Regions from separate parts of the Ensifer sp. LC384 genome, predicted to be linked through region 1. Evidence: predicted binding sites of a transcription regulator. Region 1 holds the regulator's gene; the other holds the start of a gene.
What was found. The regulator HrcA, encoded in region 1, represses chaperone genes, less so after heat shock. The targets are predictions, from matches to a motif close to GTTAGCACTCNCNNNNNGNGAGTGCTAAC.

Region 1 (4,418 bases):
TGCCGTGAGAGCGGTGCGCAAGCTGATGCTGGAAAAGCACCCCACCTGCATCTACCCGATCGAATACCGCTTCACGGCCGGCGACACCGGCTGGATCAGCCCGTTCTACGAGCAGGATTCGATCACGCTTTCCGTCTCCGGTGAGCCGGGCACGGACTACTGGGAGTATCTCAGGGATGTCGATACGATCCTGCGCCAGTACGGCTCGCGGCCGCATTGGGGAAAGCTGCATTTCCTCGGCGCCGAGGACGTGACCGCGCTTTATCCACGGTCCGGCGACTTCCGGGCATTGAGGGCAAAGGTGGATCCGGAAGGGCGCTTCCTCAACGATCACCTGCGGCAGCTGTTCGGTTGATCAGCTAAACGAAAACGCCGCGCGTCCGGATGGACGCGCGGCGTTGAAATGGATCAGACCGCTACTCAGGCGGCGGGGCTATCGCCTTCCGCAACGGCCGCCTTCGGGCCGCCCTTGGAAACGCCGACCATGGCCGGGCGCAGGACGCGATCGCCGATGGTGTAACCGGCCTGAACGACCTGCAGCACTGTGTTGTTCGGCACATCGGCGTTCGGGATCTCGAACATTGCCTGGTGGAAGTTCGGGTCGAACTTCTGGCCTTCCGGCTCCAGCTTCTTCACGCCATGACGCTCCAGCGCCGACAGCATGGCGCGCTCGGTCATCTCGACGCCTTCGATTAGCGTGGTGAGGCCCGCTTCGCCGGCCTCCTTCGCTTCGGCCGGGATCGCATCGAGCGCACGGCGCAGATTGTCGGAGACGGCGAGCATGTCGCGGGCGAAACCGGCAACCGAATAGGACTTGGCATCCTTGACGTCGCGCTCGGTGCGGCGGCGCAGGTTGTCCATCTCGGCTGCGAGCCTGAGGTACTTGTCGCGCAGGTCGTTGTTCTCCGCCCTGGCAAGTTCCAGCGGATCGGGTTCGGCAACCGGCGCCGCTTCCACAGCCTCGGGCGTAGCGTTGACTGCCTCGTCGATCGCGGCAGCTTCGTGTCCGTGCTTGTTTGTCTCGTCGGTCATGACGTTCTCCGGTGTATCGTCTGTCTTTTCTTTCGCATTTTCACGCCCGCGCGCAACGATGGCCGGATGGCGTAAAAATGCCAGTGACTGGATTTGATGCCGATATCGAGGTTTAGGGCCGAAAAATCAAGGGTTCAATGCTGTCTGTGGCCAAAAGCGCTGCTTCAGCGCGAAAGCCGCGACATCAACTGCGCGGTATAATCGACCATCGGCACGATGCGCGAGTAATTGAGCCGCGTCGGACCGATGACACCGACGGCGCCGACGATCCGATCTTCGCTGTCGCGATAGGGCGCAACGATCAGCGACGAACCGGACAATGAAAACAACTTGTTCTCCGAACCGATAAAGATCCTGACACCCGGGCCGCTCTCGGCGAGATCGAGCAGTTCGATCAGGCTATCCTTTTTTTCCAGGTCGTCGAAGAGCATGCGCAGGCGGTCGATATCTTCGGTTCCCTCCAGACCCTCGAGCAGGTTCGCGCGACCGCGAACGATCAATCGTGCCGGCTTTTCATCACCCTCATTGCCGGACCAGATCGCCAGCCCGCGCTCGACCAGATCCTGCGACAGGGCATCGAGTTCGCTGCGGACCGTCTGCTTGACCGTTTCAAGCTGCGAGCGCACCTCGCCGATGGTCTGGCCGGCCAGATGGGCGTTCAGGAAATTCGCCGCTTCCGTCAATTGTGAGCTCGTCACACCGGCGGGAAGCTCGATGATGCGGTTTTCGACCTGATCATGCTCGCCGACGAGCACGGCAAGCGCCTTGGTGGGCGCCAGCCGGATGAACTCCACATGCTTGAGCACCGGATCGTTCTTGGCCGTGATGACGAGACCGGCGCCGCGCGACATGCCCGACAGCATCTGGCTCGCCTCTGCCAGCAGCGCATCGACCGGCTGGGCATGGTCGCTCAGCCGCACGTGCCGATCGATCGAGGCACGATCCTCCGGCGAGAGATTGCCGACCTGCATGAAGGCGTCGACGAAGAAGCGCAGGCCCGTCTGCGTCGGCAGGCGGCCGGCGCTGATGTGCGGCGAGTAGATCAGCCCCAGATCTTCCAGGTCGCTCATCACATTGCGCACGGAGGCCGGCGACAACGACATCGGCAACAACCGCGAAAGGTTGCGTGAGCCGAGAGGTTCTCCGCTGTTCAAATAGGTTTCGACGATGCGACGGAAGATTTCACCGGAACGCTCGTCCAGCGCCGCCGCGATATCGGTCACTCCGGGATTGCGCAGTACCATGTCGCTCCATGTTCGCAGGCCAATCCTGCCGCCGGAAATATAGTGATCCCGGCGTCCGATAGCAAAAGGGAAAAATCGCCCCGATCGCCCGCCATCCACCGGTTCCCCTTGGCTGCGCCATGCTCTACAGCGCCGCGCGTCCCTAAGGCGCGCAAAGGTGGCTGTGGCACTTTGAACTGCTGCATAATTTTGTCCCTAAATCGATTCCGATTCAGGGAATTATGCAGTAGAAGGCTCACCAGATACGATAGGAGTTTGATGATGCGGCCATCCGGCAGAAAAATCGACCAAATGCGCAAGGTTTCGTTCGAGCGCAATTTCTCCAAGCACGCGGAAGGCTCCTGTCTGGTGCGGTTCGGCGATACGCACGTGCTGTGCACCGCCAGCCTTGAGGAAAAGGTTCCGGCCTGGCTTCGCAATGGCGGCAAGGGTTGGGTGACGGCCGAATACGGCATGTTGCCGCGCGCCACCGGCGAGCGCATGCGTCGCGAAGCCTCAAGCGGCAAGCAGAGCGGCCGTACGCAGGAGATCCAGCGTCTGATCGGCCGGTCGCTGCGCGCCGTCGTCGACCTGCCCGCACTCGGCGAACGCCAGATCTCGATCGACTGCGACGTTATTCAGGCTGATGGCGGCACGCGCACGGCCTCGATCACCGGCGCCTGGGTGGCGCTGCACGACTGTCTGAAGTGGATGGAAGCCCGCAACATGGTGAAGGTCGAGAAGGTCCTGAAGGACCATGTCGCCGCCATCTCCTGCGGCATCTTCGCCAGCCAGTCGATCATCGACCTCGACTATCTCGAAGATTCCGCCGCCGAGACCGACGCGAATTTCGTCATGACCGGAACCGGCGGTATTGTCGAAATCCAGGGCACGGCCGAAGGCAAGCCCTTCTCGGAAGAAGAATTCGCAAGCCTGCTGGGACTTGCAAAGACCGGCATTGCCGATCTTGTCGCGCTGCAGAAGCAGGCGATCGCCGGCTGACGAGAAGGACGCGGACGATGGCCCCGGCGCTGGAAGGTATTCTTGAAACCGCCCTCTATGCGGAAGATATCGACGGCGCCGAGGCCTTCTACGGCGGTGTGCTCGGGCTGGAAAAGATCACGCGCGCCGGCAACCGGCATGTGTTCTTCCGCTGCGGCCCAGGCGTTCTCCTGATTTTCAATCCGGCGGAAACGGTCAAGCCGCCTTCGCCGGATGCCCCCCTGCCGGTGCCGCCGCATGGCTCCACCGGCCAGGGACACATGTGCTTTCGCGTTTCCGCTGAGGCGCTCGGCGTGTGGAAGGAAAAGCTGGAAACGGCAGGTGTCGTGATCGAAGCCGATGTTCGCTGGCCGAACGGCGCGCGCTCCTTCTACTTCCGCGATCCGGCCGGCAACAGTCTGGAATGCGCGGAACCGGGCCTCTGGTCCATCGAATGAACCGCGGCCCCGGCGCCGCTCCTTTAAGAGACGACACATCATGCGCACACTGGATGACAAGACGCTCGTCGTCGCCAGCCACAATGCCGGCAAGATCCGCGAGATCCGCGACCTGATCGGGCCGCTCGGCTTCGAGGCCAAATCGGCAGCCGACCTCAACTTCGTCGAGCCGGACGAAACCGGCACGACCTTTGAAGAAAACGCGACGATCAAGGCGCTTGCCTCCGCCAAGGCTTCGGGCCTGCCGGCGCTTTCCGACGATTCCGGCCTGGCGATCGACGCGCTTGGCGGCGCGCCGGGCGTCTACACCGCCAACTGGGCCGAGCGCGAAGACGGCAGCCGCGACTTTGCCATGGCGATGCAGAAAGTCGAGGACGCGCTTCAGGACAAGGGCGCATGCGCCCCTGAAAAACGCACGGCCCGGTTCGTCTCCGTGCTCTGCCTTGCCTGGCCAGACGGCCATGTCGAGCTCTTCCGCGGTGAGGTCGAAGGCCATGTCGTGTGGCCGCCGCGCGGCGACAAGGGATTTGGCTACGATCCGGTCTTCCAGCCGCTCGGTTACGACACCACATTCGGCGAGATGAGCGCAGACGAGAAACACGGTTGGAAACCGGGCGACGCCCAAGCCCTGTCGCACCGTGCCCGCGCCTTCAAAATGTTCGCCGAAACCTGCCTTGGAGCGGGCTGAGGAAACGTGTATGGGGTTTTCCGCAACATCCCGCTC
Region 2 (4,418 bases), on a different contig from region 1:
AAACAAGAAAGGGCGACCCGAGGGTCGCCCTTTCCGATCCGGATGGATCATCGTGGATCTGCTTGAACAGGTCCGCGATAAGGCTGACGCCCTATCACATCATGTCCATGCCGCCCGTTCAGCGCGCTTGGCGCGCTGAACCACTATAAGAGCATGGGCGAAGCTTTATGGACGATGCTGCGATTGGGCTGTCGCCCTATCACATCATGTCCATGCCGCCCGTTCAGCGCGCTTGGCGCGCTGAACCGCTCTTAGTGCATGGGCGAAGCTTTATGGACGATGCTGCGATTGGGCTGTCGCCCTATCACATCATGTCCATGCCGCCCATGCCGCCCATGCCGCCCGGCATTGCCGGAGCGTCCTTCTTCGGCAGTTCGGCGATCATGGCTTCCGTCGTGACGAGGAGGCCAGCAACCGAAGCTGCGTCCTGAAGGGCGGTGCGAACGACCTTGACCGGGTCGATGATGCCCATGGAGATCATGTCGCCATATTCGCCGGTCTGGGCGTTGTAGCCGAAGTTGTCCTGGTCCTTGTCGAGGATCTTGCCGACAACGATCGAAGCTTCGTCACCAGCGTTCTCGGCGATCTGGCGGGCCGGAGCCTGCAGCGCGCGACGAACGATGTTGATGCCGGCTTCCTGGTCGTCGTTCACACCCTTGACGGTGATCTTGACGGAAGAACGCAGCAGGGCAACGCCGCCGCCCGGTACGATGCCTTCCTGAACAGCAGCGCGCGTCGCGTTGAGAGCGTCGTCGATGCGGTCCTTCTTTTCCTTCACTTCGACTTCTGTCGAACCGCCAACGCGGATCACGGCAACGCCGCCGGCGAGCTTGGCAAGACGTTCCTGCAGCTTTTCGCGGTCGTAGTCGGAAGTGGTTTCTTCGATCTGGGCCTTGATCTGCGCAACGCGGCCTTCGATGTCGCTCTTCTGGCCGGCGCCGTCGACGATCGTCGTGTTTTCCTTGGAGATCGAAACCTTCTTCGCACGGCCGAGCATGTCGAGCGTGACGTTTTCGAGCTTGATGCCGAGGTCTTCGGAGATCACGGTACCACCGGTCAGGATGGCGATGTCTTCGAGCATGGCCTTGCGGCGATCGCCGAAGCCCGGAGCCTTGACGGCCGCGATCTTCAGGCCGCCACGCAGCTTGTTGACGACGAGCGTAGCAAGAGCTTCGCCTTCGACGTCTTCAGCGATGATGAGGAGCGGCTTGCCGGTCTGAACGACGGCTTCGAGAACCGGGAGCATGGCCTGGAGGTTCGACAGCTTCTTCTCGTGGAGGAGAACGAAGACGTCGTCGAGGTCAGCGACCATCTTTTCCGGGTTGGTGACGAAGTAGGGGCTGAGGTAGCCACGGTCGAACTGCATGCCTTCGACGACTTCGAGTTCGGTTTCGGCGGTCTTGGCTTCTTCAACCGTGATGACGCCTTCGTTGCCGACCTTCTGCATCGCTTCTGCGATGTCGAGGCCGATCTGACGCTCGCCGTTGGCCGAGATCGTGCCGACCTGTGCGACTTCTTCCGAGGTGTTGATCTTCTTGGCCTTGGCCTGGAGATCCTTGACGACTTCGGTGACAGCGAGGTCGATACCGCGCTTCAGGTCCATCGGGTTCATGCCGGCAGCAACGGCCTTGGCGCCTTCGCGAACGATAGCCTGGGCGAGAACCGTTGCAGTCGTGGTGCCGTCGCCAGCGATGTCGTTGGTCTTCGAAGCAACTTCGCGGACCATCTGGGCGCCCATGTTTTCGAACTTGTCTTCGAGTTCGATTTCCTTGGCGACCGATACGCCGTCCTTGGTGATGCGCGGAGCGCCGAAGGACTTGTCGATGATGACGTTACGACCCTTCGGGCCGAGCGTGACCTTTACCGCGTCAGCGAGGATGTCGACGCCACGCAGCATCTTTTCGCGCGCGGTGCGGCCGAACTTGATTTCTTTTGCAGCCATTTGAGAAAACTCCTGGGCTCATTGCCCATTGGTTGTCATGGAAAGGTGTGGACGACGGCTGATCAGCCGATGATGCCCATGATGTCGGCTTCCTTCATGATGAGAAGGTCTTCGCCGTTGATCTTGACTTCGGTGCCCGACCACTTGCCGAACAGAACGCGGTCGCCAGCCTTGACATCGAGAGCAACAACCTTGCCGCTTTCGTCACGGGCGCCCGAGCCAACAGCGACGATTTCGCCTTCCTGCGGCTTTTCCTTAGCGGTGTCCGGAATGATGATGCCGCCCTTGGTCTTTTCCTCAGACTCGACGCGGCGGACGACAACGCGGTCGTGCAGCGGGCGGAAATTGGTGCTTGCCATTAGTCTAATCCCTCGATCAAATGACATTACGGATCGCTCATCGACCCGATGGATGGGTGTTAGCACTCCCTTTTGTCGAGTGCTAGCGAGGCCGAGATAAGGCTGGGTCCTGGACGAGTCAAGGATTGGCCGTTCAAAAAATTTCAGGCGACATGGTTATCGGCGGGGCATGACTGGAGACGAACGGCTGCCGGGCCGGGGTGGGCACGCGCGCATCCTTGCGGCGCGAAGCAGTCGGAATTTGGGCGAAGCTTGGTCTTGAAGGCTTGTTTCGTCCTGTTGCCCGACGAGGTTTCCGCCGCGCAAGCAGTGCCTTGTCGAGGTCCGGCTGTCCGTCGGTCCCTTCGAGGCGGAAGGGGCAGCCGGTCGTCGAATCCTTGGGAATGGCGGCGTTTTTCTGGGGCCGAGGCTTGTATTCTCGCCCCTTCCTTGCGATGCAAGCCGGAAACCGAGTTTGCAGGAAGCCCGCATGGCCGCAAGGATCAACAGTTTTCGGGAAATCGCAGGGCGCTATGACGTCGTGCTCTGTGACGTCTGGGGTGTTCTGCACAACGGCGTTCAGGCGTTTGCGTCGGCCTGTGAGGCCCTGGCGGAAGCGCGTGCTGCAGGACTGACGGTTGTTCTCATCACCAACTCGCCCCGGCCGAGCCCGAGCGTCAAGGTGCAGATCCGCGGGCTGGGCGTTCCCGATGAAGCCTATGATCGCATCGTCACGTCGGGCGATGTGACCCGCGCGTTGATCGCTGCTGCCGACAAGAAGATCTTCTTCATCGGTGCTGAACGCGACCTGCCCTTACTCGAGGGCCTTGGTACCGAGATCGTGTCGTCGGAAGATGCCAAGACCGTCGTCTGCGCCGGCTTCTACGATGATGAAACCGAAACGCCGGAACACTACCGCGCGACACTGACCGGTCTTGCCAAGCGCAAGATCCCGTTCATCTGCGCCAATCCTGACCTGGTGGTCGAGCGCGGCCACCGGCTGATCCCCTGTGCCGGTGCCATTGCCAAGCTCTATGAAGAGCTCGGCGGCGAAGCGCGCATCGCCGGCAAGCCCTATATCGCCATCTATCGGGCGGCGCTCGGCGAAGCCAAGGCGGTGCGCGGTGCGCTCGATCTGTCGCGTGTCATTGCCATCGGCGACGGCATGCCGACCGACGTCAAGGGCGCCCAGGATGCCGGCTTCGATCTGCTTTACATCAGTGCCGGCATTCACGCCCAGGAATACATGAACGAAAGCAGGACCGACGAGGTGAAGCTTGCAGCCTTCCTGAAAAAGGAGGGCGCCTCGCCGAAGTGGTGGATGCCCAGGCTCGCCTGACGGGAAGATTGAGATGACGGTTTTTCATCGCAACGAGACCCGTGACCCGCTGCCCGAGCGCCTGCGCGGCGGCGTTGTCGCGATCGGCAATTTCGACGGTGTGCACCGCGGCCACCAATCGGTGCTGGAACGAGCGCTGGAAGAAGCCAAGGCGCGCGGCGTGCCCGCTCTGGTGCTGACTTTCGAGCCGCACCCGCGCACAGTCTTTCGGCCGGATACACCGGTGTTCCGGCTGACGCCCGCGCCGCTGAAGGCCCGTATCCTCGAAGGCATGGGGTTTGGCGCTGTTATCGAATATCCGTTCGATCGCACCTTCTCCGAACTTTCCGCGTCCGATTTCATCCATCGGGTGCTGTTGGAATGGCTGCATGCCTCGCATGTCGTCACCGGCTTCGATTTCCATTTCGGCAAGGGGCGCGAAGGCGGTCCTGCCTTCCTGATGGCGGCGGGTGGTGAAAACGGTTTCGGCGTCACTCTGGTCGACGCCTTTCGCGACGAGAACGCTTCGGTGATCTCGTCGAGCTTCATCCGGTCGCTGCTCGGGCAGGGCGACGTTTCACACGCAGCCGGTCTGCTCGGCTATCGCTACACGGTCGAGGCCGAAGTGATCGACGGCAAGAAGCTCGGACGTAGCCTCGGCTATCCCACGGCGAACATGCGCCTGCCCGCCGAGGTCGAACTTAGAACCGGCATTTATGCCGTGCGCTTCCGCCGGGCGGACGGCTCGCTCTATGATGGCGTTGCCAGCTTCGGCCGGCGCCCGACAGTCGACAGTGACGGCGAGGCCCTGCTCGAAACT

Region 2: a site for HrcA is predicted at 2,360-2,388, ahead of groES (co-chaperone GroES). Genes of this name have one in related genera too.

What each region holds. Positions count from the first base shown of each region.
Region 1 covers NZ_MBST01000004.1:107,430-111,847, reverse strand. The annotation lists gene BC363_RS05790 (D-arabinono-1,4-lactone oxidase) at 1-355, shown strand, start outside; gene grpE (nucleotide exchange factor GrpE) at 421-1,032, opposite strand; gene hrcA (heat-inducible transcriptional repressor HrcA) at 1,197-2,276, opposite strand; gene rph (ribonuclease PH) at 2,538-3,257, shown strand; gene BC363_RS05770 (VOC family protein) at 3,275-3,694, shown strand; gene rdgB (RdgB/HAM1 family non-canonical purine NTP pyrophosphatase) at 3,735-4,382, shown strand.
Region 2 covers NZ_MBST01000067.1:147,090-151,507, reverse strand. The annotation lists gene groL (chaperonin GroEL) at 305-1,942, opposite strand; gene groES (co-chaperone GroES) at 2,005-2,301, opposite strand; gene BC363_RS29910 (TIGR01459 family HAD-type hydrolase) at 2,771-3,619, shown strand; gene BC363_RS29905 (bifunctional riboflavin kinase/FAD synthetase) at 3,633-4,418, shown strand, end outside.